DNA from 3 places in the Paenibacillus sp. FSL P2-0322 genome. Region 1 is predicted to be linked to each of the others. Evidence: riboswitches for the same ligand, from Rfam matches in the RefSeq annotation. Region 1 holds a riboswitch; each other region holds the start of a gene.

What was found. A riboswitch is a leader RNA that binds a small molecule or an ion and turns the genes downstream of it on or off. The one in region 1 is predicted to bind thiamine pyrophosphate.
Region 2: linked by a shared signal. The riboswitch ahead of thiC (phosphomethylpyrimidine synthase ThiC) and the one ahead of MKY24_RS04795 (ECF transporter S component) in region 1 are both predicted to bind thiamine pyrophosphate.
Region 3: linked by a shared signal. The riboswitch ahead of MKY24_RS02285 (ABC transporter substrate-binding protein) and the one ahead of MKY24_RS04795 (ECF transporter S component) in region 1 are both predicted to bind thiamine pyrophosphate.

The regions. Positions count from the first base shown of each region.
Region 1 is NZ_CP150243.1:1,043,874-1,053,948, reverse strand. Features, by position in the region: gene MKY24_RS04810 (ATP-binding cassette domain-containing protein) at 1-631, opposite strand, end outside; gene MKY24_RS04805 (energy-coupling factor transporter transmembrane component T) at 771-1,562, opposite strand; gene MKY24_RS04800 (ABC transporter ATP-binding protein) at 1,537-3,000, opposite strand; gene MKY24_RS04795 (ECF transporter S component) at 3,000-3,596, opposite strand; TPP riboswitch at 3,845-3,956, opposite strand; gene MKY24_RS04790 (TatD family hydrolase) at 4,000-4,797, opposite strand; gene MKY24_RS04785 (polynucleotide kinase-phosphatase) at 4,818-7,427, opposite strand; gene MKY24_RS04780 (3' terminal RNA ribose 2'-O-methyltransferase Hen1) at 7,424-8,887, opposite strand; gene MKY24_RS04775 (nucleotidyltransferase domain-containing protein) at 8,909-9,727, opposite strand; gene MKY24_RS04770 (limonene hydroxylase) at 9,747-10,075, opposite strand, start outside.
Region 2 is NZ_CP150243.1:855,685-865,759, reverse strand. Features, by position in the region: gene MKY24_RS03930 (YitT family protein) at 1-367, opposite strand, end outside; gene MKY24_RS03925 (hypothetical protein) at 874-1,026, shown strand; gene thiC (phosphomethylpyrimidine synthase ThiC) at 1,148-2,992, opposite strand; TPP riboswitch at 3,180-3,292, opposite strand; gene MKY24_RS03915 (IclR family transcriptional regulator) at 3,448-4,191, opposite strand; gene MKY24_RS03910 (alpha/beta hydrolase) at 4,490-5,527, shown strand; gene MKY24_RS03905 (Fe-Mn family superoxide dismutase) at 5,781-7,160, shown strand; gene MKY24_RS03900 (lipoate--protein ligase) at 7,181-8,026, opposite strand; gene folE (GTP cyclohydrolase I FolE) at 8,192-8,785, opposite strand; gene MKY24_RS03890 (YneF family protein) at 8,840-9,094, opposite strand; gene queG (tRNA epoxyqueuosine(34) reductase QueG) at 9,200-10,075, opposite strand, start outside.
Region 3 is NZ_CP150243.1:498,137-508,211, reverse strand. Features, by position in the region: gene MKY24_RS02295 (bifunctional 2',3'-cyclic-nucleotide 2'-phosphodiesterase/3'-nucleotidase) at 131-2,233, opposite strand; gene MKY24_RS02290 (pyridoxamine 5'-phosphate oxidase family protein) at 2,453-2,887, opposite strand; TPP riboswitch at 3,158-3,267, shown strand; gene MKY24_RS02285 (ABC transporter substrate-binding protein) at 3,459-4,502, shown strand; gene MKY24_RS02280 (hypothetical protein) at 4,510-4,692, opposite strand; gene MKY24_RS02275 (MTH1187 family thiamine-binding protein) at 4,935-5,228, shown strand; gene MKY24_RS02270 (ABC transporter permease) at 5,225-6,001, shown strand; gene MKY24_RS02265 (ABC transporter ATP-binding protein) at 6,046-6,996, shown strand; gene MKY24_RS02260 (TatD family hydrolase) at 6,989-7,861, shown strand; gene nfsA (oxygen-insensitive NADPH nitroreductase) at 8,010-8,753, opposite strand; gene MKY24_RS02250 (heavy metal translocating P-type ATPase) at 9,040-10,075, opposite strand, start outside.

The DNA of each region.
Region 1 (10,075 bases):
CACGGGTACAAATATTGCGTACCACGTCCATATCGTGCGTTACGATTACAATGGTAACTCCCAGTTCCCGGTTGATCTCCCGTAACACGCCCAGAATATCCGCGGTCGTCTGCGGATCAAGCGCCGAGGTCGGCTCATCACACAGCAGCACCGCAGGTCGATTCGCCAGCGCTCTGGCTATCGCCACACGTTGCTTTTGGCCTCCGCTCAGTTGTGCCGGATACTGTTCTGCTTTATCAGCTAAACCGACGAATTGCAGGCATTCGCGCACACGTTCCGCTCTCTCTTTTTTCGCGACACCTGCCAGCTCCAACGACATTGCCACATTTCCACTGACCTTCCGATTGTGAACAAGATGATAATGCTGAAAAATCATCCCTATCGATCGCCGCGCTTCACGGAGACGTTTTTCCGGCATGCGAGTCAGATCTTCCCCGTTTACAACCACGTTTCCCTCATCCGGCCTTTCCAATACATTCATCAACCGGAGCAACGTAGACTTACCGGCACCGCTGGCACCTATGATACCGTGAATTTCCCCCTCCTCCACTTGAAGGGACACGGATTGAACCGCATGAAATTGGCCGCTTGAGGTGGTATAATGCTTGCTTACCTGATGCAGCGTAATCATGAAACCTGGCCTCCTGATGATCCATTTCTCAGGGAAAATGTAATAAGCCCGCCAGCCCAGGCGGGTCTGTACGAGCCGTCAATTCCCATTGCATTAATATACCACAGAGCAGAAAACGGGCAAAGCCTTTTGACAACAATTAACGTACATCCCACACCCCCACGTAAGGAAAGCAGATACCGAGTCCCCAAGCCAGCGTAAGCATGATGACAAAATAGAATATGAACACAATATCTACAGCCGAATAGCCAATCGCATAATAATACGTGCGTTTGGTTTCATTGGTAAAACCCTTGGCTTCCATGGCAATAGCAATTCGCTGTGCACGCCGGATACTTTGAGCGAGCAGCGGAATTGCATACCTGCGAAGCGTGGCATACATATTCCATTTGGACACATGCTGATGTAAACCTCGAATACGATGGGCTTGTCTCAATGCCTGGAATTCCTCCACCATCATGGGCATCAACCGCATGGCTGCCAAAAAGCTATACGCATACTTCGGAGAGAGCCTCCATTGCTGCATCAGTGAATAAAAAAGGTTCACTGGACGAGTCGTTAAACCAAACAGCAACCCTACCGCCGCCATACTCAGCGCACGAAAGCCCAGATGTATACCCCGATAAAAGCTTTCCTGCGTAATATGGATCAGGCCCCATGTCCACCAGGTCGTCACCCCTTTGCCGAACATCATCATGCCCGTTGAGGTTGAAATAAACACCAATATAAAGGGAGATCCATACAGCAGCAGCCGCTTCCATGGATGGCCTGACCAGACAAGCAGCAGCAGCATAGCACACGCAACATTAAACATGACATTCGGATCATGGATGACTATAACGACCACAAACAGTATGGAAAACATAACAAGCTTTAGGCCCGGATTCACGCGATGCAGCCATGTTTTATGATGGGGAAAGGATAGGTTCATACTGGAGTTCCCCTTTCTGAATCCGCCATATATTGGTACAATATCGACGGACAATTTCCGGGTCATGCGTGACCATCACAATGGCCGTGCCTGCCGCTCTCAGCTGCTCCAACATATCCAGCATGACAAAGGTATTACGCGCATCCTGCCCAAAAGTCGGTTCATCCAGCAGCAGCACTTCCGGCTCACGGATCATAGCCGTAGCAATACTCAACCGCCTTTTTTGGCCCAATGAAAGCTGATACGGATGACGCTCGTCCAGCCGCTCCAGTCCGAACTGTACGAGCATCCGATCGACCCGTTCCCGGCACTGTTCAACGGTGAACAAGCTCTTGGGTAACGAATACTCTAGTTCCTTTCGTACGGTGTGTGCTACGAATTGCAGCTCGGGATTTTGAAACGCGAACCCGATACGCTCTGCCAGTTGTTCCGTACTGCCTGCCTCAATTCCGCGCACGCTATAACGTCCCTGTGTGCGAAGTAAGCACATCATGGAGAGCAGCAGTGAGCTTTTGCCAGCCCCGTTTTCACCGACCACGCCAATCCAGTCGCCAGGCTTCACCTGCGCATGCTCCACATAAATCACTGAACTTAAACCGCGGAGGCCACTAAAATGTTCCAGCTCCAGCAAATCAATCCCTGTACCATTCCCCGTACCATTCTGCTGTGTCACTGATTCACTCCAACGCGGCGAAGACGATTCACTCCATACTCCCGGGTACCACACGCCATACTCGGACAATGCCTGCCGCTGCCCATGAAATACTTCTTCCGCCCTTCCATCCGCAATGATCTCCCCTTGAGCAGAAAGCACCACAATCCGGTCCACATCATGGACAATTTCATTAATTTTATGCTCCACGATCACCAGTGTCTGGTCTACCGAAATGTTTCGAATGGTATCCCACACCTGTGTAGTGCCTTCCTCGTCCAACAAAGCCGTGGGCTCATCCAGAAAAAGCACTTCTGGCTCCATAGCCAGCACAGACGCAATCGCCAGCCGCTGTTTCATTCCCTGTGACATGCTGCCAATGGGCATGTGTATATCATCCGTTGATAGACCAACCTGTATCAGCAGCTCGCGAATACGGGATCGCATCTGCTCACGAGGAACCTGATTATTTTCCAACACAAAAGCCAGTTCCTCGTCTGCATATGACATACAAAACTGCGTATCAGGATCTTGAAATACAATACCTGAGACACTTGGGATTACAGCAGCATCGCATTTCATAGGCACTTCTATCGTGCGTGGAATCAGACCGCTTAACACTTGGAGCAGCGTTGATTTACCGCATCCACTCGGTCCCAGCAGCAGCAGCTTTTCCCCCTTGCGGACAGACAAAGACATATTGTGAAAAAGCAGCTCCTGCTCACCGGGAAATTTCAACCGAAGACGGGTGATCGAAGCCACCACATCTTCGGTTGCCTGGCTCATCAATCCAGCCCCTTATAATCTTGTTCCGTTGCGGGTCTCAAACTTCGCGTGACTCCGGTTACCTCCAATGCCCTGGCCAGATAGAACGCGAATACCCCGGCAATCACAATGCTGCCAATCATGCGAAAACCAATATACAAAACATAGTTCCAGGTCGAAAGCTGATCAATATACCCGTAGCTGAAGTCTAGAATTAGAGAAGCGACAGCCGCCCCAGCCGCAGCTAGCGAAGCAACCCACAGGTTTGCGTTCCGATACAGAAAAGCTGCAAAAAACAGCTCCGCTCCCAAGCCTTGCAGCAGGCCATAGTACAAGGTGGACATCCCCCATTCGCTTCCCAAAAAAGCACTGACCGTTGCCGCTGCCACCTCTGCCAAAATTGCAACACCCGGCTTGCGAATGATGAGATAAGCAAACGTGCCTGCCATAAACCACATGCCATACATCAGTTGCTCGGCGTGTAGACCGAATGGTTTCATCAAATCATAGGCAGGTCCCCATATTTTGTAGACTAACCCGAACACAACAGCGATCACAATCGTGACCAAAATATCAGTCAGCTTCAACCCTTTGGACGCTCTTACAGCAGTATTCATTATTGCGTGCTCCCCTTATCCTTATAATTGGCCTCTTGGCCATAAAAAAAAGCTTGTCTGGAGCTGAATCTCCAGGCAAGCTTTATGCGCAGTAAAAGGTGAAGCACCATACAAAACATCATTCGTCGATATGCCTTATATAACCAGTAGTCTAAGCTACTACACTGATACCAAGCCAAAGTCAGGGTCAAGGTAAAATGCTAGGACATACATTGTATCTATCGACAACCGCGAAACAAGCGGCATTCCTGTATAGTGTTCTTGGTTTCTCTACGCTGGCATTACCCAGATCAGATTTCACGGTCAGTGGCAAGGGCCACCCTCTCAGCCTGACTTTCTCAAGCTCCCGACAATGCTTTTTTAATTCACTATAATATATACCACATCTATGGCTTTGACAATCCTATAATCCGAAGAAACGTTTGGCTGTCTCCGTCGTGGCGATTTCGATCTCCATCATGCTTCGGCCTGTACATTCGGCTATCGTAGCAGCAATGTGAGCGAGATACATCGACTCATTACGCCCTTCTTTGGGCTTCACGGGCAAATTACGCGGGGTCAAAAATGGAGCATCCGTTTCAATCATCAGACGGTCCAAGGGAATATCTCTGACCAGTTCACGCAGATGTTTGCCACGCCGTTCGTCGCAAATCCAGCCGGTGATCCCGATATACAGTCCCATCTCTACATACGTATGCAATTCTTGTTCCGTGCCTGTAAAACAATGCACCACTGCTTTATCGACAAGCCCTTGATACTCCCGCAGCATAGCGGCAAAATCCTCATGTGCATCTCGTTCATGCAGAAATAACGGCATATTCAGCTCACCCGCCAGTTGGATTTGCTCGCCAAACCATCGGCGCTGCACATCACGCGGCGAAAAATCACGGTTATAGTCCAATCCGCATTCCCCTATGGATACGACCTGCGGCTGACTCGCCAGCTGACGGAGCTGCTGAACCGTCTCTGCGCTGCAGTCTTTGGCATCATGGGGATGCACGCCAGCTGTCGCATACAGCTTGCCCGGATAACGTGCTGCATACTGAGAAGCCTCCCGACTGCTGCGGACACTGGTCCCGGTAATAATCAGGGGTGAAATCCCTACAGCTGCGGCTCTCTCTACCACCTGTTCCCGATCCGCATGAAACGAACGGTGCATCAAGTTCACGCCAATATCAATTAACGGTGTACCCCTTTCCATCTCAATCCCTCCTTCGCAAACTACAATCTCGGATCAATCGGCTCCGATTCCAGAGATAGCGCGGCAAGGACGCATTCATGAATACGATCTACCGTATCCTTGCGGACAAAACGTTCCACGCCTTCCATACCAAGCGCTCCTTCCATCAGGGCATGACGCTCCTTTTTGTTCGTTCGACGCTGCTTCAGACGCTTTAAATTCTCAGAGGCAAGATAATCCATACCGTAAATGATGTGCAAATACTTCCGGCCTCTCACCTTGATTGCAGGCTGAATCATCTTGTCCCGATTTTTCATCAAAAAGCGTTCCGGCTTGATCACAATCCCTTCATGACCATCCTCTGTCATCTCGTTCCACCAGCGAATGACCTCTTCCTCGCTTGCTTCGTCCGTGATCACGCGGTACTCTGTCTCCATAAACAGGGAAGACAGCCCAGCCAGCTCCCGGTTTTGCTCCATATGCCAAATATGAGAATGGTCGAAAAAAGTCTTTCCGCTGTGTGCCAGTGTATGGAACGGTGCAATACGAATTTCATCCAGACCGTCCACATCCCAGCAATATTTTTGAAAAGCATCTTGAAACGTTACGGCATTCGCGTACTTCTGTTCCATTTCCTCCAACCAGTCTCCAACCTCTCGACCTGCAACCTTCGCCTGCTTCAGCTTGTCTACCAGCTTACTGCGATCCAACAGAGCTGCCTCCCCCACATGCGCATACTGTGCAGCAATCAGTTCCCGAGCCTTGAGATTCCACGGTACAATTTCCGCATCCAGCAATACAAAATCCGTCTGGTTCCGTTCAAAATATCCAGCAGTCCGTAAATCCACATTAAGCTTCTCCATCACTTGCTTCCCAAGGCTTTGTTCAAAGAAAGCTCTCCCACTCCGACTATAGATCGTGCCCAATGTCGGGTAGCCTACATATTGAACAGCGGCCTGTTCGTTTTTGAATAATAGCAAAATAGCCCGGCTACCCATATGTTTTTTCTCGGCCACCATCGTTTGTACTCCTTGCCCGCGATAATAAGCCAGCGCCTCACGTGGATGCTCCAGATATCCTTCCTCTGCAGACACCGCTGGAGCAGGGCTCATCGTCGGTGGAATATACACCAGCTCCTCCATGGGTACAGTCACATGTGACACGGTATCTATAGCGGATTTGATCCATTCTCCTTGTACGCGCACTTCGCCATACGATTCCGTCAGCACACTGTAACCAGCGATTAGCTTGCGTAAGTTCGGCGGGGAAAACCGTTTTCTCTGCCACCGGACAAGTGGGCTATCGGGATCATTCGCATAATTCTCATGTGCCGAAACGCTGACAAATTCCTTTTCTGGATAACGATAAGCGGTCAGCATACCGCCAAATACCACACCCTGATCAATATTCACCGTCTGGTTCACAAGGGTAGGCTGCGGTCTCGGATCATGTCCCCATACTACTATTTCTCCCGATTCATGGTCTACGAACCAATCCTTGCGAATCGGTTTTCCGTTCGCATCCTGCCCCTCCGTATCTCCATAGCGGCAATAATCAGAAATACGTGCCGACTGTTTGCCAATAAAATGATCCTTAATCCCGGCATGAGCCACGACCACGTGTCGAAATCCATTTCTGCCAAAAATAAGATGAGAGGGTGCATGTAGCAGAAAATCTCTCAACTCGCTTCTAAGCTGTTCCGCCGCTGCCTTGCCCGCTTTTTGTTCATATTGGGCCAGTTCCTCTGCAAATCGTTCATCCCCATGACTGAGAGTCACCTTTCTTCCATCGAGATAACGGCCGATTTTCCAGCCATGATTACTGTCAATCATATACGCTAGTCCGGCATCCACGTGCTTTTTCCAGAACTGCACCGCTTGTAACGATTCTGGGCCACGGCTCATCACATCCCCGACAGATACCAGTCTTCTGCCATCTGGATGATGGTATAGTCCTTCCGTATCTTCCGTATATCCTAGCTGCTCTATCACTTCCAGCATCTCACGGTAGCACCCATGGATATCACCAATGATGTCAATACCTGAGCCAATCTCATGAAACAGTGGCTGCACACGGCGAACAAAGTTCATTTCTTCTACATCCTTAATAACATAGCAAGCGTTAAAGCCTTCCTCACGGATACCACGCAGATTCCGCTTTAACAGCTGTGCCTGCTGCTTGACCCGTTGGCGGCCACGCGGATGCTCCCTGCCTAAATCACGTTCCAGCAGCACAGATTCGGGTACATCCAGTACCCAGGCCATAACAGGAACGTGCGCCTTGGCTGCCAGCTGTACATATTTCTGGCGATCCTCAGCGTACAAATGGGTGGCATCCACAACCGTTAGCTTATTCAAGCGACAACGCATAGCCAGAATCGTATCCATCGCCTCAAACGCCTTGGCTGACATTTGCTGATACTCATAGAACAGTACGTCCGATTCCAGCCTTGGAAGTCCACTCCAGTCTATAAATTCCGTATCTCCGACCAGCTTGCGAAAATGATCCGAGGATACCACTTCTGTCTCCAGTAGAATCCCTTCGCTCACCAGCCTGTCCAATAATGTGGTTTTGCCACTGTTGGAGGCCCCCACCAACACAACCAGTCCAGCATGCGGTAAATGAATCGTACGTTTGGATGAATTGCTCATGCTTCCTTCTGCTCCTTTCTGCGCGTAAATATAGCCATTTGGGTCGGTTGTCCAAAGCCTTCGACCTCTTCTCCGATCCCCTTCAGCGCTACCGAATAAGGAGCTTCCGCAATCCACTGCTCACATCGTTCCTGAAACTCGCTTCTACTCCATTCAAAACGGTGATCGCCATGCCGTAGCTCTTGCTGATTTATACGATACACTTCATTATATTCACGATTGGGAGTCGTCACGATCAGCACGCCCGGCTGATACTCCGTCACAATCGTCTTCATCACCCGGTTCAGACGATGCTCGTCCACATGCTCAATGACCTCACATAGGATCATCACATCTTTGCCCCGCAATTGTTCATCATAATAAAAGAGTGAGCCCATCATGGGTGTAGGAATGATCGCGTCGGTATGCCTTTCCAGCTTGGCAAAACGCTCCATGGCTCTCACCTGTGCATACGCAGACGGCTCCACCGCCCAAATTTCTTCAATGCCCGTCATTCGGGCCATCCGAGCCGAAAGCTTCCCTTCTCCTGAACCAAAATCTACGATTTTCTGTCTTCGAGGCAGCTTGCGAATCACGTCCATAATAGCTTGATACCGCAGCTCATTCAGCCGTACAGTAGGCTGTTGCTTCCCTTCCTCCTGTGGCTGTTCTTGCTGTTGAACCTGTTCGTGCTTATCCTTTTGAGCTTGGACAATATGTTTTTGAGTATGTTTTTCAATATGTTTTTGAGTACCTGTTTCAGCAGAATCAGATTGCTCAAATTGCTCAATCAGATTGGTAAAACGAAGCGTGCGTCGAATGATGAGCTCGCGTAGCGGATGCTCTGGCAGCCAGCCTTCACCGTAACGTCTCAGCTTGTCGAACTCTTCTTCACTAATATAGTAATGCTTATAATTATCCAGCACCGGAATCAACAGCAATAACTGACGCAGCGCATACTGCACCGTCTGGTGGCCACTTAACGTGACATATCTGACGGTGCTTCGATTTTTCAGCTGAAAAGAATAATCTGCTTCCCCTCGTTCTATGGCCACTTGATAGCCCAGCGGAGCGAATAGCCCCTCCACCACTGAATCCGGCAAATCCGAAGCAACGGGGCCAAACGATAACTCCAGCGCAAAAGGGTGCGTCACCCATCCTGCATAATCTTCTTTGGGTTTACCGTTCAGGGCTGTGCCAAGCGAGCCACGAATATAGGTGCAAAATAAGCTGCTGGTTACAAACTCCCGATCATTTATATATTGTGTAATATCATAGCTGTCTGGACTGTTTTTGACCAAATCAATCGAATCTGGCGAAGCCTGAATGACGATCTCAGCCTCTTCCTCGGTAAAAACAGTGTACACCATGCGTACACGTGCGCCTTTTTCTGTGCGATCATACGTATTGTAAGGATTCTTAGCAAGCAAATGCGAAATCATCCCTGCATGGGTTCCGGTTGCTTTTAGCGTGATGTGCATACTCCACTTCTCCTTCCCAGCTTATGCTTTCCATACTTCATTCACCGCAGCGCGGAACAAATCATCCAACTGCTGATCAAGTCCACTCTCCATATGCTGAAGCAAGGGTGCCTTTTGTTCAAAATAAGCAATTTGCTGCTGGATAAAATCATTCACCACCGAAAGCCGTGGCTCCATATCCAGTTCCTCGCCCGCTTTTTTACGTTGCAGCAAATGCCCGATCACCTGATAAAGTTCTGTATCGGCCGGAATTAATTCCTCTAGCAAGTCTACGAATTCCATCGGAGGCATGATGTTGTAACGTTCAATCCAGCCACAGGCCAGCAGTGGGCGCAGTACATAAAAATACTTTTTAATCTTCACCTGTTCTCCTTGCAAATAATCCCGATAGTTCCCCCGCGCCATATTCAGGTAATGGTACACACAGGACTTCGGAGAGAAGGTTAACGGCGATATCGCACGAATCTGGTCAGCCACTGAATACTGCTCCAGATAGGGAATCGGAGATTGCAGCCATTCCAGCAAAGGCGGATTGGACTTGCGAAACAAATGGAGTGCCTTTTTCAAATCCCAGCCGTTCATATCCAGCAAATTGCTGATGGGTCGCTCAATCACATCCCGCTTATCAAAAATAGACAAATACCATTCTACGGATCTTACATAGATAAATCGTACATCATAGTCACTGTCTTTTGAAGGAAACCCCCATGCCCGACTGCCTGATTCACAAGCGTATACAATGCGCACCTGCTCCGCCTGCTCCAACGCGCGCAGCTCACGCAAAATCGTCTCGCACATGTCCGGTTGAATGAAACCCTGCCCATGCTTCACATCTGTCATGTTGTTCCCTCCCTTATCATTAAAGTATTTCCCGAATCTGTTCTCTAATCGACTCCTCCGTTTCAGCTACCGATAAGCGGCGAAGGCGCTCTGTCGTTTTCTCTCCCCACATCTCAGAAGACCATACCTTGAGTACATGAAGCGCTGCACGGCGATTGGAGGTCACCGGACTCCAAAGTCCGGCAGCAACTAGCTCTTGTCCCATTCCTTCGTAAGAAGACAATAGTTGCAGCAGCATACCTAGACATTGATGCGCTTCATACTCCGGTCCAAAGCCTGGCACATCAGCAGGGCCGGAAGCAATCTCTCCCAAGGGCAAGTGCTGTTCTGCAAAAGCCACCAACTTGC
Region 2 (10,075 bases), 190 kb from region 1:
CCCGTACAATTAAGCCAATGCCGACCCCCACCAAAACTCCGGCAAATACAGCATTAATCGTCGGCTCATGCGAATCAATCCGCCAGTTGACCGTTAAATGTAGAAACAGCGAGTTAAAAGCGACCGCAATTATAGTGTACAGGGTCGTTCTCTTGTCCAAAAATTTATATCCGACAATCAACAGCAAGCCATTGATCACCAGATTGACGATCGAGGGAGACCACTGAAACAGGTAGTACAAAATGATCGTAACCCCTGTAACGCCCCCCTCACCAAACTCATTCGGGATCACAAACAGATTAACAGCTAGCGCGAAAAAAAACGCACCCAGAATAATAAATGCGATATCTGCAATACTTTTTTTCATATATGCTCTAATCCTTTCTCTAACATTTCAAAGGATGAATCGCCAGATGGATTGGCTGACTCTTGTTGCCAAAATACGCTGACAACCAGTTCATGGTATCTACTACCAAACATAAAGTCAATACAACTTTGACACTTTAATTCGCCACCAGACTGCCTCAATCCTGACTTGGATTCCGCAAAATTCTCCTTTTACAAGGTTATTCGACAAAATAACACAATCCCGACTACTAAACTAAGAAAACGGGCCTCTAGCCCTTGTTTTAGACCTAGGCACATTTTCCTCTAAAACGACCATCCTCCTAATCGACATTTTGGACACATATGACCATCTTCCTGTTTTATGTCAAAAGCGTTTTACTTTGAAAAAATGTGGGTATAATGATTGAAACATTACCAAGCAACCTACATAGCATCACGACATCAAGTACATACAAATAGTCCTATACAGACGTCCTAAGCAACTCAATCTGAATTTGACAATATGGAATTGGAGGAATGACCTACATGAATACAATGAACTTAACCGTCCACACCCTGATGCCCTTTCACCACCAATACCAACGTGCCAACGCGGTGAGTATGCAGAAGAAAGAAGATAGCTCGGAGAAGAAGCTCAGCTTTCAGGACATTTTGAATGAAAAAATGGGTAAAAAATAAGGCGCCGTTTATCCGGTTGCATGATCCGCTTTACATAAGCTAAAAAGCCGTAGTTTCCTACATCGACTGTAGAGAACCACGGCTTTTTTAATTCATTTGTCCCTAAACTCCCACGTTCGTTTTACTGACCTCCATCCCGATACTGCTCTGCCTTCTCACGCATCCCGGCAGCTACTGCTTCTTGAGTGTTCAGCCCCTTATCCGCTGCATAGGCGCGAATGTCCTGAGTGATACGCATACTACAAAATTTGGGGCCGCACATCGAGCAAAAATGTGCTTCCTTGGCGCCCTCTGCCGGTAGCGTCTCATCATGGTAGGACAAGGCCCGCTCGGGATCAAGCGACAGATTGAACTGGTCCCGCCAGCGGAACTCAAAGCGTGCCTTGGACAAAGCATCATCCCGCTGCTGCGCCCGTGGATGACCTTTCGCCAGATCGGCAGCATGTGCCGCAATTTTGTAGGTAATGACACCCTCACGGACATCATCCTTATTGGGCAGACCCAAATGCTCCTTAGGCGTAACATAACACAGCATGGACGTCCCGAACCAACCGATCATCGCCGCCCCGATGGCTGAGGTAATATGATCATATCCGGGGGCAATATCCGTCGTGAGCGGTCCCAAGGTATAGAAAGGAGCTTCCTTACAAATCTCCATTTGTAAATCCACATTCTCTTTGATTTTATGCATAGGGACATGTCCTGGCCCTTCAATCATGACCTGAACATCATGCTTCCAGGCGATTTGCGTTAGCTCGCCCAACGTTTCCAGCTCTGCAAACTGTGCTTCATCATTCGCATCATAGATGCTACCCGGACGTAGACCATCCCCGAGAGAAAAGGCCACATCATAGGCTTTCATAATTTCGCAGATTTCTTCAAAATGTGTATACAAAAAATTCTCCTGATGGTGCGCAAGGCACCAGGCTGCCATGATCGACCCGCCACGGGATACAATTCCCGTCATTCTATTCGCCGTCATCGGTATATACCTCAGCAATACACCCGCATGAATTGTAAAATAGTCCACTCCCTGCTCCGCTTGCTCAATCAGCGTATCGCGATACAGCTCCCACGTCAGCGCTTCTGCTTCGCCGTTCACCTTTTCAAGTGCCTGATACAGCGGTACAGTCCCAATCGGTACAGGAGAATTCCGAATGATCCATTCACGTGTTGTATGGATATTACGGCCTGTGGACAGGTCCATAACCGTATCCGAGCCCCAACGCACAGCCCAGGTCATTTTTTCCACTTCCTCCTCGATGGAGGAGGTAACCGCAGAATTACCAATGTTCGCATTGATCTTCACGTGAAAATGACGCCCAATGACCATTGGCTCACTTTCAGGGTGATTGATATTCGAAGGCAAAATGGCTCGTCCAGCCGCCAACTCCTGCCGTACAAACTCAGGCTCCACCCCTTCGCGGATCGCCGCAAATTCCATTTCGGGCGTAATGATCCCTTGCCGCGCATAATGCATTTGTGTCACTGTACGACCTTGCAAAGCACGAAGCGGACGGTTGGTCACGCCGGGAAATTCCACTGTCTCCCGTTTGGAGCCAGGTTTCAGTCCATTATCCTCCGGCTGGACGGCGCGTCCCTCGTAAGCCTCCACATCGCCCCGTTCCAGGGCCCAAGCTCGCCGCAATGGAGGCAGGCCCTGACGGATATCGACCTGATAGGCTTCGTCGGTCATGGGACCGCTCGTATCGTACACACGCAATGGCTCATGATGCTCCGTGCCCTGCGGCGTATGTGTAGGATGAAGAGCAATTTCGCGCTCTGGCACGGCAATGTCCGGCCGTGAGCCTTGAATATATACCTTACGGCTCCCTGGAAAGGGCCTTACCCCACTGGCTTGCTCCCCGTTTGTCTTCTCTACCTCAACTTCTTTTGTTCCTACCAATCTTACTTCTGTTGATTTCAATTCTGTTCCTTTTGTTCCTTCTACTTCTGTCGGCTTCATTGTCCATTCCTCCCGTTTCGATGAAATGACACACCGATCCGGAACCATTCCCAGGGTGGCGCTGATCTATGCAAAAAAGCCGGTTCCCCAGGGAACCGGCTAATCTAACGAGGCAGCTATCCAGACAGTACGCATGTGGAATAATCCTATTCCAATGCGTCACCGTAGACAGCAGCCGCGTATACATTTCAATGGCCGATTACTTCCCTACGCTGGTATGATCCAGATCAGGTGCAAAGGGTCCGGAATCTTGCACGATTCCATCTCAGCCCGGCATTACAGGCTCCCCCAGTAACTGTGATACTTCTATTCACATGAGGCGGCTATAACAGATATCCCGCCATCCTTACCAGACTACTTTAAATTTATGGCTTTGGCAACCCTTCTAGGTTCCCTTTACCAAGGAGACGCTCCCCATCAAATCACTTTGCTTGCTTCAACTGTGCTCATTCTTGTTACGGAAGCATAAGTCCCATTTCCTTCGCCGCTTCAATCAAAATCGGAGCAAAGTCATGTAGCGTCTCGGGTGCAAGCCGACTGACCGGACCGGATACAGATAAAGCCGCAGTGACCTGTCCCTTCCGGTTTACAATTGGGGCAGCCACAGCAGCAGCCCCTGGCTCCCGTTCTTCATAGCTGGTCGCATAGCCCTTCTCGCGAATGTCCTGCAGCTGGGCTTTATAGACCTCCGGGTCTACCGAGGGCGGCCATTCATCCCCGCTTAGCAGGGCTTCCAGCTCTTGCGGCGGCATAAAGGCTGCCAGCACTTTGCTGGAGGCCCCTACAGCCAGCGGCATACGCGCACCTACAGGCGCAACCCTGCGGATCGCCTGATTGCTCTGCACGGCTTGTATGCGAATACGCATGCTGCCGTCCCGTAAGTACAAGCTGACCGTCTCGCCCAGACGATCACGTAGTCCTTCCATTGCAGGCTGTAACAACACCGCCGGCTCGTCGCTTTGGGACAAATGCGTGGATAGCTCCCAAATGCGGAAGCCAAGTCGATATTTTTCCGTTTCGGCATTCCGAACGACAAAGCCCCGATCCTCCAACGTAGTCAGCAGCCGATGAACCGTGCTTTTATGTAGACCAATTTTGGAGGCAATCTCCGTCAGGCCAAGATCCGAATCTGCGGTAAAACACAGCAGTATATCAAGTGCACGCTCTACAGCGCGAACGGTTAATTTACGGTCTTCCATCGTGAACCGCTCCTCTTGTATCCATATTCGTTTCACACTATGAAACATGGTTACATAAATTATATAGAATAGTCGCGGCTACTGTAAACCGATGTTTTTGTGACAACCATATTACAGAACGAGAACAAACATCGACAATACTTTGCATCATTTTTACTTTTCCGGTTCAGGCGTTGACTTTGGATAATCCCCATCATACGATAATAGGTATCTATACGGATCTACACTACTATTTTCAAGTGGAATTATACCTAAATTCTATGAAACGAAGATCAATTTTATATAAGGAGGCTCTTACATGATTTCGACATCCCAGCGCAACGCTCAGCTACAGACCGCTGTTCAGGAGCCGTCCACCCCACTCTTTAATCCCCGTCTGCTGCGGTTCAAGCACGTTGTGATTGCTCTGCTGCTGTCGGTCGTCTTTTTTCTGTTGTTTTGTTTTATTGCCTTGCATGCTTACATCGCATGGGTACTTACGAATCCCACCGTTGCACCACTGTACTCTAATCCGATGCAGGCTAAAAGCATGCCTTATGAGGAAGTCAGCTTCCCTGCCAAGGATGGTAGCCGCATGGTACAAGGCTGGTATATCCCGGCGGACCAATCGCGGAAAACGATTATTTTCAGTCATGGCTATGGGGCTAACCGCGAAGAAAGCTGGATTCCCATGTATGATTTGGCGCATTATGCCCACAGTTTGAACTTTAATGTGGTCATGTTCGATTATGGATTTGCGTCACAAAACAGCAAAGCAGTCGCAACCGGAGGCAAAGCGGAATCCCAGCAGCTTCTCGGAGCGATCCAGCTTGCGAAGCAACGCGGCTCGTCGGAGATTATCGTATGGGGCTTCTCCATGGGGGCAGGAACCGCTCTTCAGGCGGGCTTGCAAACCAAGGATGTGGACGCAATGATTTTGGACAGCACCTTCCTGCTGGAGCCAGATACGCTGTACCATAACATTCACAATCAAATTAATCTGCCAAGACATCCGTCTTTGGAAATTCTGGAGTTGCTGTTTCCAGTCTTGAACGGAACCAGCTTGCATCAAATTCCATATCAGGAGGTTAAAAAGGAAAACTATCCGTTCCCGATCATGTTTGTGCATGGTACACAGGATGAAAAAGCTCCTTATCCTATTGCGGAAAAGCTCGCTGCCAATCAAACCAACCCGCTTTCCAGTGTATGGATTGTTAAAAACGGGATACATGAGCTTATTTTCAGAGAGCACCCTCGTGAATATTTGCGACGGGTATCGACGTTTCTAAGCAGTGTACAGGAGCTGGAGGACAAGAAAACCATCGCTGATGCCCACAAACAAACGACTACGAAGTAAATTTTTCGAAGAACTGTATTCTATTCTTCGCCTGGAAGAAGCCTGCCTATGGACACTTAACCCGTGCCGTAGCTGGGCTTCTTTTTCGTTTTCCATGGGTATTCATTGTTTTACGTAACAGATGTGACCGGATTAAGGGAGTTCATAGACATATTCCTGATGAGACAGCGAATATACTGGGTACGTATGCATCCAGGGCAGATCTGCCAGATCCGCCGGATAGCCATAGTAGGATACGGGAGGTAAAAAAACGATGCTGAGTACTTATGGGTCTTTCCTGCCCTTACGTGTGCTGGAGGAAATTCGGCATTGGAAGCAGCAGGAAAGTTGGCATGTGGAAGTGATTAAATCCGCTACCGAGGGATTGGAGCCAACTTATGTACGGTTGCTGGATGATTGGCGGACTGTATTCGAACAGACGGAACGCACCGCCATAGAGTTGCTAGAAGAGCAACGGAGCGTACTCGATCCGGCAGATCAGGCGTGGCATCAGGAATGGAAACAGATGTCGGCTGCTCCACAAGCACATACACACGAATTCACTGGACATTCAAAACAGTCAAGGGGATTAGACGCATCATCATCTGTAAAGATGCCATTGTCAGAGTCAGCCTTAAACTCTCAGCCTGACTCACAAGAATTAAATCGTCGACTGGACGATTTGCTGCAAACCGCAAACCGTCAGTCACAGGAGTATGTACGACAGCTCGGTCTGCTGAGCGAGCACAGTCATGCATTGCGTCAGCAGCCAAAATCTGCCGGAGTTGTATTACACGCGGCACATGAAAGCCAATATTTCCTAATCTCGACAACCCCCTTTCAAGAACCTGGCTCCATCGCAAGGGCTGCTAGGTTGTATCATGTAGCGGCAGAGGGTGAGAATTACCCAGAGGAAGCGTTTCGAGAACGGCAGGCAGGCATAAGGGGAGAAGGCGCATGGACGACTAAAAGCGTCAAGTCCAGCCAGGCACAACCTTCGGCAACGGAAAAAACCTCAATCGGCCGCTCGGTTCCTATTGGGGGACATCGGCTACCGCCGCTCCCTTACCCCTATAATGCGCTTGAACCGTATATTGATGAGAAAACGATGCGTATTCACCATGATAAGCATCATTTGAGCTATGTGAATGACCTGAATAAAGCGGAAAAGAAGCTGGAAGAAGCCCGAAAAACAGGTGATTTTGACCTCGTAAAACATTGGGAACGCGAACTGGCATTCAACGGCGCAGGCCATTATCTGCATACTCTTTTTTGGACGATCATGAGTCCTAAAGGTGGCGGAAACCCAAGCGGACCGCTGGCTGAACAGATTAAAAAGGATTTTGGCAGCTACGATGCATTCAAAAAGCAATTCAGTTCGGCAGCCGAAAAGGTCGAGGGTGGCGGCTGGGCTATCCTGGTATGGAGTCCACGCGCGGGACGGCTTGAAATTTTGCAGGCCGAAAAGCACCAGAATCTGACTCAATGGGAGTCCATTCCGCTGCTGGCGATAGATGTATGGGAACATGCATATTACTTAAAGCATCAAAATGAGCGTAACAAATACATTGAGGATTGGTGGCATGTCGTTAACTGGCCTGAAGTGGAAGCGCGCTACGATCAAGCCTCCAAACTGAGATGGCAACCCTTCTAAGCTTCTAAGCTAAAGAAAAACTACACCTGCAAATCGTATCGCTCTCTGAGCGCTGCCATTTGTTCGGTCAATCCTTCCGGTTGTACCACCCAGCCATCGGCAGGTAAAATGGCTGTCCGGCTCTCAACGACACGGCGCAGAGATGCCGTGTACGCCTCAACAGATGGCACTCCAGCCAGCTCTGCCAGGCTACCCATCGTTGCTGGATTCACCCGGGGGTAATCCTGCTGCTGCACGCCTGCCGATGTGTCCCCGGCTGCCTCTGTATAGAAATGCTGCACCGCCTGTGCACGCTCTGCACCGCTGCCCTCAATCATCACGAAGGCTGTGATGATATACGCCTTGGCTTGGCGCCGCTGTGCAATGCCGCAAAACTTGCGGCCCCGGACGCTGACATCGTAATCCCCGGGACAGAAGGACCCGAGGATTTCTCCGGTCTGCGCCTCGCCAGACCACGGAACCAGCGCATCGGCAATTAGCGCTGCCATGAGCCGAAAATCCTCATGCAGGCTGATGGCCCGCTGTGGATTCGGCAGGATTAAGGACAGGTTCAGTACCCCTCTGTCCAGCATGACGGCTGCTCCACCCGAGGGGCGTACGCATACCGAGGTTCCCGCGTTGCGCACTCGTTCCATCGCCTGTGGGGCGTAGGGAAGCCTGCGGTCCCGGTGACCGATCACAAGCGCTGACGGATGCCGCCATAGATGCAAAATGGGTGTAGCTCCTTTCCCTACTTGCCGACAAGCCAGCTCCTCCCAAGCCAGCGGAGACAAAACATTCTCCTGAGTGGCCGCGAGTGGCGTTTCAAACCACTGTAACTCAGGCAAAGCTGTTGTTTTTTCCATTGATCTATGTACATTCTCCATACGTTATCCCCTATCTATAAAAATAACTGTTATCCATAGGCAAATCGTAATTTTAAGGCAGCTATCCCGTCGTCTCTATTTCTGATGTTAACAAAAAAAGGTGGCTACGCCTATGCGTAAACCACCCTTTTTTTGTTCATCACATAAACGTCTTGCGATGTTCGATCAATCCTTGAGCAGCGACAAAAACTCTGCGCGCTGCGCTGCATCATCACGAAACGTACCGCGTACCGCAGACGTTACCGTTTTGCTACCAGGCTTTTTGACACCTCTTGCACACATGCACAAGTGCTCGCCTTCCACGACCACCATAACCCCGTGAGCGGAGACCGCTTCATTTAAAATATCAGCGATCTGTGATGTAATACGCTCCTGTACCTGCAATCGGCGGGTCACTGCCTCTACCAGGCGTGCAAGCTTGCTCAGTCCTACAATTTTGCCGCTGGGTACATAGCCGATATGCACTTTTCCGAAGAAAGGAGCCATATGGTGCTCACACTGGCTGTAATAGACGATGTCCTTCACGATCACAAGCTCCTCGTGATTCTCGTCAAATGTCACACCCAACGCATCCCGGGGATCAACCTCATAACCCGCAAATATTTCCTCATACATGCGCGCAACGCGTGCCGGTGTTTCCAACAACCCTTCACGCTTGGGGTCCTCACCGATCAGTTGTAAAATCTGCTCCACATGGTACTCGATTTTATCCCGGTTATCCGCAGCTTTGCGGTTAATATAATCTTTTACGCCAGCCACAGTAATCCTCCTCTATGCAGCAACCTCATGCGGCATCCGTGCTCACGTTGCTCATTATTTCCGACGGCCCTGATTTTTACGCGGACCAGGCTGATTTTTGGAGAACTGTTGGTTCTTCATCATCTGCTGGGCTTTTTGCATTTGTTTCCCATTCAGGTTGTAACCCATCTGTTTGGCCATTTTTTGCAGCGTTTCGGGGTCGTTTTGCATCTTTTCAAGCTGTTTACGAAGATAATAAGCACCGATGAAAAATCCCCCAACCAAACCAGCAATCAGGGTAATAATCGGAATGACAATATTCCACACCACGAAGTCGTCACCTCTGTATATTTATATGAAACATCTTGAATTGCACGAACCTATCATAGCAAAACATGGGACAGCTAGCAAATCACTTTTTGCAAACATATGTCCTTATTGTTTCTCCAAATCCAGCAGCTTCGTCTTGACTGGTAAGCCTCCAGCATAACCGACCAAACTTCCGTTTGCACCCGATACCCGGTGACATGGAAACAGAATGGGTAACGGATTTTTGTTATTGGCTCCACCCACAGCACGTACCGCCTTGGCTCGTCCGATCGATTCTGCAATATCTTTGTAGGACACACTTTGTCCGTACGGAATATTTTGTAATGCACGCCATACCTGCTCTTGAAAAGGAGTGCCTCTCAAATCATAGGCTATACTGAATTCCCGTCGTTCTCCCGCAAAATATTCACGCAGTTGGTCCGCGGCTTCGCGCAGTTTTTCCGGCTCCTGCACATAGACATATTCCCCAATCCATGTTCGGGCCCATTGCTGAAGCAGTGCTTCCTTTGCATGAAAAACGCCATAGTCTATTCGGCACAGCCCCCGATCCGTAGCGCACAGCGTCAACGTGCCCACAGGTGTCTCCATCTCATCATAATAAATGGTGGTTGGACCCTGTGAATCTCCGGCCGTTACTTCTGATTTTGGTAATTCAGACGCCTTTTGCTGTTCTGCCTGCTCTTGTTCCTCTAGTTTGGAATGCGCTTGCGCGATCATTTCGCGTACTTGCTCATGTTGTTCCTTCTCTGATGCTTGCTTGATCGCTGTCATAGCGTTCTCCCCTCCTATTCGACTCAAAGCCCACGCCGCCGTGCCTCGTAGCTCGGGACGCGGATCATCCAATAAAACCTCCGTTAACTTGGGCACCGCGCTGATATCCTTGAAATTGCCCAGTCCAATGACTGCATTGCGTTGAATGGGCTTCTTCCCCCGCCAAGCCGCCGCACTTTGTCCAAATCGGTCTTTGAATTCACGGTTGCT
Region 3 (10,075 bases), 550 kb from region 1:
AATCAGAAAACTTTTTGCAATCATGATAAATTCGGGGCTGCTGTTTTTGGCATCAAAAAAAGCAGCAAATCTCTTGGTTAAAGAGACTTGCTGCTTCATTCTGATATTGAGTGGAAACTAAAATCCGAAGTTATTTGGACGCCTTCGGCTTCGTTGTTTTAGCTGGTTTAACAGCTGCAGGTTTGGTCGTTTTAACAGCTGGTTTTGCTGTTGCTTTCGCGGGAGCCACAGCTTCCTTTACAGGAGTGGTTGCTGCACTAGGCTTAGCGCCAGCTTTTAAGCTGTATTTGGCAAAGCCGTCTGCCGCGCTGCTCAAGTATGAAATTTGTTGATTTCCTGCCAGCACGTCTTTGGCATCAGGAGAGGACTCGAAAGTAACCTTTGCCTGACCAAAAGGAGCAATAGACCAATTGCCGTCCGCCGATGGATTAATCGTTCCGTTCGTACGGATATAGTCAATAATGACCTGGCGACTTTCATCCGGTGCTGCCATCACAATTCGTTTGCCATCTGGGTTAGCCAGTTTGGATGAGGAAGCACGATAGTTATTGGTAGCTACGATAAATTTCTGCACAGGATCAATAGCCTTCCCATTGTATTGCAGATCCTTGATACGATGAGCTGAAGAATCAATAATAGTTCCCTTGGCATCATATCGTGCAGGCTGAGTTACATCAATCTGGTAATTCACACCGTCAATGACATCAAAATTGTAGGTTGGGAAATCTTTGTTGATCAGCGATTGCTCCTCAGTTTGCTTTGGATCAATGCGGTTGAACTGACCTGCAGACCACTCCAGCCATTCCTGAATTTCAGCACCGGTCACTTCTACAGCATGAACCGTGTTCGGATACACATACAGGTCGGACACGTTTTTAATCGCTATCGTACCTTCAGGAATGTTGGTGTAATACTCGGCTCCGTTTCGACCACCGGCCTTGAATGGAGCGCCTGCCGACAATACGGGAAGATTTTCGTATTCGGTCCCTTTAAGATGGTTTTGAACATACCATTTCTGTGCATTCGTCACAATTTGAATGGAAGGGTCATCCTGCACTAATGCAAAATAACTGTTAATCGGTGCAGTCGTTGTTCCAACAGGTTGGCGAACATAATCCAGCGTTCCTTGATGCTCTTCCTTGATCGAATCTGTCAGTTTGTAGTCAGGAGTAAACTGCACAGCCTGGTTAGTGGTACTCACAACCGGACGTACTTCAGACTGAGAGTTAGTTACGTTCCACTCGCGGTTTCTCTTTTCCAGGCTCAGGTCAATAATACCCAGATCCTTGCCCCATGAGGAAGCTTCCACAGCCGGTACGCCGTTAATGGTTCCTTTATCTAGATCTACACCCTTCATTTCTTTAAAATCAGGGCCGGGGAAAGATTTATGAGCATGCCCAAACAAAATAGCGTTAATTCCGTCCACCTGGCTTAAATATTTAACGGCATTCTCCATCATTGGCGTTTGCGGCACATCCTCATAACCTGTGTGCGCAAGCACGACAATAATGTCAGCACCTTCCGTCTTCATTTGAGGAATAAACTTTTTCGCCGTTTCCACAATATCCTTCGTAACGACTTTATCCTTCAAATTGGCTTCATCCCACTGCATAATTTGTGGTGTGACCAAACCGATGACGCCCACTCTAAGGATGTGCTCTTGGCCCTTCTCGTCCGTTACCGTTTTATCAAGAATTCGATAAGGGGTAAAATAATTTTTAGTAGCTTGCCCCCCCTTGTCAACATAAACATTCGCATTTACGTAAGGAAAATCGGCTCCCTTGAGCGATTTCTCCAGAAAATCGAGACCGTAGTTGAATTCGTGGTTACCCACTGTCGCCGCATCATAGCCCATCAAGTTCATCATCTTGTAGACTGGATGGACACCGCCTTCTTTTTCATAGGTTTTGTTTCTGGCCATATAATCGCCTAATGGATTGCCCTGTAACAAATCACCGTTATCGAACAGCATGCTGTTTCTTGTTTCACTACGCGCCTGTTGGATTAAACCAGCTGTGCTAATCAAGCCATATTCGTTGGTTTCTTTGTCTGAATAGTAATCATAGTTCATCAGCGACGCATGAATATCCGTTGTTTCCATGATCCGCAAATTCACCGTAGCGCTATCGCGAGAATCGCTAGCTGCCCAGGATGGAGCGGCCGAAAACACCAGCATGCTACAAGCCACAACTGCTGCTGTAAACCCTTTAAACCAATTTTTACGAAATAACAAAATATACCCCTCCTCATTAAGGTGTATGCCTCATATACATACTTTTGCACATATATGTAAGCCTTGAACCCACCATTTCTATTTTAATCCAACGCCAGATAAAAGAGTAGTCATTTACTTAAATTATTTATGAAAAAATAATTAATTTTCTCAAAAATAAAAACCAGCAAACCTCCTAAAAAACTCGGAGATTTACTGGTTTGTCCATTTATATTCTTATTATTTATTCCACACTTGGCGCTCAGTTTGCTGACCCACATACTCAATGCGTGTCGGATTCACGTCCAGAATGACATAATCGGGATCATCCGGTCCGGAAAACCATTCCTTCAAGGAATCGTTCCACACTTGTTTGCGCAGCCCCTCATCAGCTGTGATCTGGACGGTAGCCTCCACTTCTACGACTTCCTTCGTACCGCCAACTTCATAACCCAGCAGCAGATAAGCATTCGGATTGTCCTTTAGCTCATCCACTTTATGAGTTTTGCGATCTGTCGCCAGATGAATGTTCATTCCATCGTTAAAAAGGGCCATATAGCGTACTTTCGGTTTGCCACCCTCTACCGTACCTAACGAGCAAAATTTGTTGTTATCCAAAGCCTTCACAATGGCTTGTTCCAGTTGGTTGCGATCCAATGTTTCCGTTTTACCCACAGTACAACAACTCCTTTTCACGAATTAGAATTCTCTACGGCCACGCCATTGGGCACCAGCCCATCTGAACCTACTTGCGTAGCTGTTCTGAAAATAACATGACCGGATCGAATCGAATTGATTCATGCTCATTTTCAGATCAAAGCTCACAGTAAAAGTGTACCCTGTCGTTCGGCAAATGAACCGTCACCTCTCCCTTCATGCTGGACAGACCCGCATTCAAGGCATATAATCGTCGTAGTAAACCCGAATAAATGAACCCATTAAACCATACAATGCCAGGGGTGCTGGAATCGGCCGGCTGAGAGTGTGTCCCAAGACACTGACCCTTACAACCTGATCTGGGTAATGCCAGCGTAGGAATGCTTAAGCAAGATGTGCCTTTTTTACATAGGACCATCCCTTACTTTGGTATATACAAGCGCAAGCGTCCCGGAAACTCGGGGCGCTTTTTTTGTTGAAGATTAAGTTGTTGGAAAGATCGCATCCGGCAGATGTTATTTTTAGAAAATGGGGAACTTAAGCTGTCTGATTGGACGGATAACGGGTAATTAAAGGAGAGAACACAACGATGAAGCGCATGAAAATATTAAGCCTGGGACTGATCAGTCTGTGGCTCATGGCCCTGACCCTGACCGCTTGCGGTGGAAGTCCCCCCACATCCCAAGAAGCGGCTCCCGCTACCGACACTCAAACGTCTACTCCGGCAAAGGGGCTCAAAGATGTTAAAGTCGTGCTCGACTGGACACCCAATACGAATCATACGGGACTCTATGTCGCTAAGGACAAAGGATTTTACGAAAAAGCGGGTTTGAATGTCCAAATTGTTCAACCTGGTTCAGGCGGAGCTGATCAAATGGTTGCTTCTAATGCTGCACCTTTTGGTATCAGCTACCAAGAAGGCGTCACACAGGCTCGTACGCAAGGCGTGCCGCTTGTATCCATCGCTGCGGTGATTCAGCATAATACCTCAGGCTTCGCAGCCCCGGTAGATCGTGGAATTAAGAGCCCGAAAGATTTTGAAGGTAAAAAATACGGCGGTTGGGGCTCTCCCGTAGAAGAAGCGGTCATGAAATCCATCATGGATTCAGACAAAGGCGATGTGAGCAAAGTGAAGATCATCAACATGGGCAATGCAGACTATTTTACAGCCGTGAAGCGGGATATCGACTTTGCCTGGATTTTCTACGCATGGACCGGAATCGAGGCCCAGCTTCGAGGTGAGCCATTGGATATGCTGTATGTAAAAGATTATTCCAAAAGCCTCGATTACTATACACCTGTAATTGTGAGCAACGAACAGACAATAAAAAATGATCCCGAGCTGGTCAAAGCGTTCATGGACGCTACCGCACAAGGCTATGAATACACTATCGCTCATCCGGAAGAAGCCGCAGACATCTTAAGCAAAGCTGTACCGGAGCTGGATAAAAAACTGGTACTTGCCAGCCAAAAATGGCTAAGCCCGCGTTATCAGGACGATGCCGCGCAATGGGGTGTGCAAAAACCGGAGGTATGGCAAAACTATTCGGACTGGATGTACGAACGCAAGCTGCTCAGCAAGCCTTTGGAAGTCGATAAAGCCTTCACAAACGGTTTCCTGCCCAAGCGTTGATCATTTGTTAAAACGCTAAATAAGACTGAACTAGAGAAGTGAACGAAGCGCCACTACGCAGTCGGATGGTGCTTCCCATCGCTGCTGTACCCAGATTTCTTTTATAAATATCCAGAGGTTGAAATCTGGGTACAAAGGCGAATGTTAACGCTTGTACAGCACCATTCCGCCCACTTCGTTCTCGTTCCACTTGGTTTATTCTTTAGTTTCTCATATTATCTAAGCGCTAAGTAGGTGCGCTTGTGTGTTAAAAATGCCACACAAACCAGCTTTAAAAATAGGGTGTTTTTAAGGCGGTTGGCAGCGTAGTGGTTCATTTGAATCTGGAGAAGCGCAGCGATCGTAAGATCAAATGAAACGCGAAGCGGTCTCCCCGCCTTAAACCACCATATTTTTTTAATAACACTCCAAATAAAGGACAGGTGAATTTGCATGGCTAACACACTGCTCAGTATTCAAGTAATCCCTAAAACTCCTAATAACGAGGACTCTTACCCGTATGTAGATAAGGCGATTGAGGTCATTCAGCGCTCCGGTGTCAAACATCAGGTGAATCCATTGGATACGACCATGGAGGGCGAGCTCGACGAGTTGCTGAAAGTGGTTAAAGAAATGCACGAGGCTTTGACGGAAGCGGGCAGTCCCAGCGTCATTTCACAGATCAAAATCGCACATAACCCACAAGGCATCAGCATGAACAAGCTGACCGAGAAATATCGCCCATGAATCCGAAAGGCAAGAACGCATCCTGGTGGAAAAGCGTATGGCCGCCCTTTGTGGCGGTCCTCTTCTTTTTAGCGGCCTGGCAGGGGGCGGTTTCCTATTTGCATGTTGAATCCTGGCTGCTGCCTGCTCCATCCCTCATCGTACAAGAGGGCATGGCCCAGACGGCGCTGCTTGGTGCCCATACATGGGCTACGATTCGTCTGACACTTGCGGGATTCGCGATAGGGACAGCAACGGGACTGTTGATCGCCATCGTTCTTCATACAATCCCTTTTCTCAAATCCGCCCTGTATCCGCTGCTTATTCTGAGCCAAAACATTCCAATCATCGCCCTGGGACCGCTGCTCATGGTGTGGTTTGGTTTTGGCGTGCTGCCCAAGCTGATGGTCATTACCCTAGTATGCTTTTTCCCCGTGGCTGTAGCAGCCATGGACGGGCTGACTCGAACAGACCGTACGATGATGAACTATATGCGGATGTCGGGTGCAAGCCGCATGGCTATTTTTATGAAGCTGGAGCTGCCACATTCCCTGCCGCAAGTCTTTTCTGGCGTTAAAATTGCTGCTACCTATAGTGTGATGGGTGCGATCATTGCGGAATGGATCGGAGCTAGTGAAGGAATTGGATATTATATGCTGCTGCAAAAATCGGCCTATCGCACGGACCTCATTTTTGCCGCCATCGGCATTATTGTTGCACTCAGCTTACTCATGTTTGTGGTTATTTTACTACTGGAGAAATGGCTGGTTCGCTGGAAACCCGATCGAGAGTAGCTTCCTCCTTGAATTACATACAGCAAAGAAAGGACGTGGCGCGTATGAGTCTGCATCCGACTGACTTATCATCATACAACGTGGCTAATGAACAACGAACCGGGGAACAGCAGAGTCCTTCAACCGCTCCTCCTGCTTTGGAATTGGACGGGATCAGCCTCGCCTTCCGCGAAAAGCGAAGCCTACTGCCCGTACTGCAGGATGTATCCCTCACAGTCAAGCCAGGAGAATTCGTTTCCCTCATCGGTCCGTCAGGCAGCGGCAAAAGCACGCTGTTTCACATCATCGGCGGGCTACTCAAACCACAGCAGGGACGTATCCGTATGCACGGACGGGACATGACTGGTGAACGTGGGCATATCAGCTATATGCCGCAGCAGCCCGCCCTTTTCCCGTGGCGTACCACGCTGGACAACGTACTGCTTGGGCAGGAAAATGCTCCACGTAAAAATACAGCAGTACCCCCTCAGTACGCCAGTGAACGCGAGCGTCGCAAAGAAGCCTTGCAATGGCTCGAACAGGTTGGACTTGGTAAATTCGCCAAGGCGTATCCACATACGCTGTCTGGTGGAATGCAACAGCGCGCAGCCTTTCTTCGCGCACTGCTCAGCCCACAGGAATTAATGCTGCTGGATGAGCCGTTCAGCGCACTCGATGCGCTGACACGTGCAGACATGCAGCAATGGTTATTACGGATGTGGGAAAAGAACCGCCGTTCTGTGCTGTTTATTACCCACAGCATTGAAGAAGCGTTGCTGCTCTCCGACCGCATCTATGTGCTGTCGGCGCGACCTGCTTCAGTGGTGCATGTCGTAGATGTCCCTTTTCCCCGCCCGCGTAGGGAAGAAATCACCCTCGATCCGCTCTTTATTGAATGGAAGCGGACCATGACCAGCTGGATGCGCGAGGAAAAACATAAACTGGACGGCGACATGGACAATGCTCAGAGCGTCCACAAGAATATCCCAGAAGATGGATTGAATCGACATGAGTGACGTAAAAGTTCGATGTGCATTGAAATGGAACAGCCAAACAAAGCCAGGCTTGGATTTGACCGCAATTGGACCCGCTCCATTGATCGACGCGCATATTCATGTAGACAGCTACCCGCCCGAACAACAGGAATTATTGCTCGCTTCACTTGCCAATAGCAGCGTCCAAGCCGTGATAGCCGTGTCGATGCATCTGGGCTCCAGCCGAGCCAATCTGCAGTTAGCCAAGCGTTACCCCGGGCTGGTACGACCAGCCTTTGGCTTTCATCCCGAACAGGCTCTTCCACCGCAAGCTGAGCTTGAACTCTTGTTCAACTGGATGGACGAACATGTACAGCAGATGGTCGCCGTGGGTGAAGTCGGCTTGCCCTATTACAATCGGCTGGAAGCCTCACAGAGCGGTTCACCTTTTGACCTCGCTCCCTACATAGTGCTACTAGAGCGCTTTATCCAGTTTGCAAGCAAGCATAACAAGCCCATTGTCCTGCACGCCGTTTATGAGGACGCAGACATCGCCTGTGACCTTTTGGAACGTCATGGCATCACACAGGCGCATTTTCACTGGTTCAAGGGCTCTACCGCCACGATCGAACGTATGGCCCGGAACGGCTATTATGTCTCCTTCACACCGGATCTCTTGTACGAAGAAGAGATCCGCAGTTTGGCAAGACAGTATCCGTCTGATCAGATCATGGCAGAGACAGATGGTCCTTGGCCGTTCGAGGGACCTTTTACTGGACAAGAGACACATCCCCGGATGACTGCCGACGTCATTCGTGCGTACAGCAAACTGACCCATCAAGATGAATCTGCCGTCCGTCAATTATTTTATGAAAATACGAGACGCTTTTACTCACTATCTGATTGATAAAGGCATACCAGCTATTTACTGACTGGAAGGTTTACAACCACAACATGCAACCAAAGCAAAGAACCTCCTTATTTACGCGGGACTTCATCATGCGTAAATAAGGAGGTTCTTGTATTTTGCAGAGTTTTTTGTCGCCACTCAGCTTTTATTGCTTCAAGAAACCCTTCTGTTCCAAAAATGGCTTCAACTGCAAGCGCGCTGGCTCGGTCAGTCTCGCAGCCATTTGCTCAGACCATGGCGTAGAGCGTTGACCGCCTGTACGTTCCTTCAAATATTCCGCTGATGTGTGATCGTATACCTCTACAGCTTTCATCGTCTGATTTTTGTCGTAACCGTTCATATGCAAAACACCGGACAGTGGAAGACGTGGACGCAAGCCCGTTTCCTGATCCGGTACACCAATACACATACCGAACACTGGATACACCAGCTCTGGCAACCCTAACAACTCAGATACCTCTGCTATTTTAGTACGAATGCCGCCGATGTAGACGACGCCCAGGCCCAGTGATTCAGCGGCTACCGCTGCATTTTGTGCGGCTAACGCGGCATCAATGGTCGCAACCGTATAATTTTCAACGGAACCTTCATAGGAAGGCTGACCTGGCTGATGGTGTAGTGTGACCTGCTTCAGACGGTATAGATCTGCGCACCATACCAGAAACGCGGGGCATTGCTCAACGTAAGCCTGTCCTCCTGCCAACTCGGCCAGTTTTGTTTTTAAAGAAGGCTCGGTAACGGCAATAACGGTATATGCCTGCACATTACTGGACGAGGAAGCCATTTGGCCAGCTGCCACAATAGCTGCGAGCTGCTCGTCGGTAATGGGGTCTGACTTGAATTTTCGCACAGACCGGTGGTTCATCAACAAGGAAATCGTATCATTCATGACTGCTTCACTCCTAATCCATAATATAAGCTCTTTATCTACTTCAAGCCTGTGAGTATACGAAGAAGTTCTTGCATGCTTGCATGGCACTCCTACAAATATTATGGAACTTTCGCGAATGATAAGCAACCTAACGTGATGAAAGTTGAATGGTTTAAAAAAACAAACGCAACAAAAAGCAAGCACGCAGAAAACCAATTGTGCGTACTTGCTCTATACTCTGATAATAACTTTATCTCGCAACAGATGTCCGACAGTACGCTATCCTGCTAATACATCCATACATTTACAGCTTCACCCGTTGGAGACGCAGTGCATTCAGCACGACCGAAACAGAGCTAAATGCCATGGCTGCTCCCGCCAACCATGGGGCAAGGAAGCCCAAAGCGGCAATCGGAATACCGATCACGTTATAACCGAGCGCCCAAAACAGATTTTGCCGTATGTTTGTCATGGTCCGGCGGCTCATTTCGATCGCATCAGGAATGCTGTTCAGGTTGCCACGCATGAGGGTAATATCCGCCGCCTCCATTGCCACATCCGTTCCCGTGCCCATCGCCATCCCAATATTAGCAGTAGCCAGCGCAGGCGCATCGTTAATACCATCCCCAACCATAGCTACGATCATGCCCTGCTCCTGAAGCCGTTTCACTTCTTCAGCCTTTCCTTCAGGCAGCACCTCCGCCAGCACTCGTTCAATTCCAGCCTCGGCGGCAACAGCCCGCGCAGTCCGTTCATTGTCACCCGTAATCATGATCACTTCAATGTTCATCGCGCGCAGACGGGTAACTGCCTCCCGTGACGTTTCTTTAATCGTATCCGCCACGGCCACCAATCCAGCATAGGCACCATCCACAGCAACAAGCATCGCGGTTTTCCCTGCGCTTTCCAGCTCATTCATATGCTGCTCAGCTGAGTCATCTATCGCGATGCCTTCCCTGCTCATCAATCGGCGTGTACCCGCCAATACCTGCTTACCTTCCACATACGCCTTCACACCATAACCCGGAATATTTTCAAAATCTGTCGGTCCTACTAGCTCAATGCCTCGATCTGCAATCCCCTTTACAATGGCTTCCGCCAGCGGATGCTCCGAGCTTTTTTCTGCCGCACCGAGCAAACGCAGCAAATCCTTTTCAGCCAAGCCGCTTGCTCCAACCATAACATCCGTCAGCTCTGGCTTGCCATTCGTAACTGTACCTGTCTTATCCAACACCACTGCGTTGACTGAACGGGTCATCTCCAAATGCTCGCCGCCCTTGAACAGAATACCGTATTCAGCGGCACGTCCCGATCCTGCCATAATAGACGTTGGGGTTGCC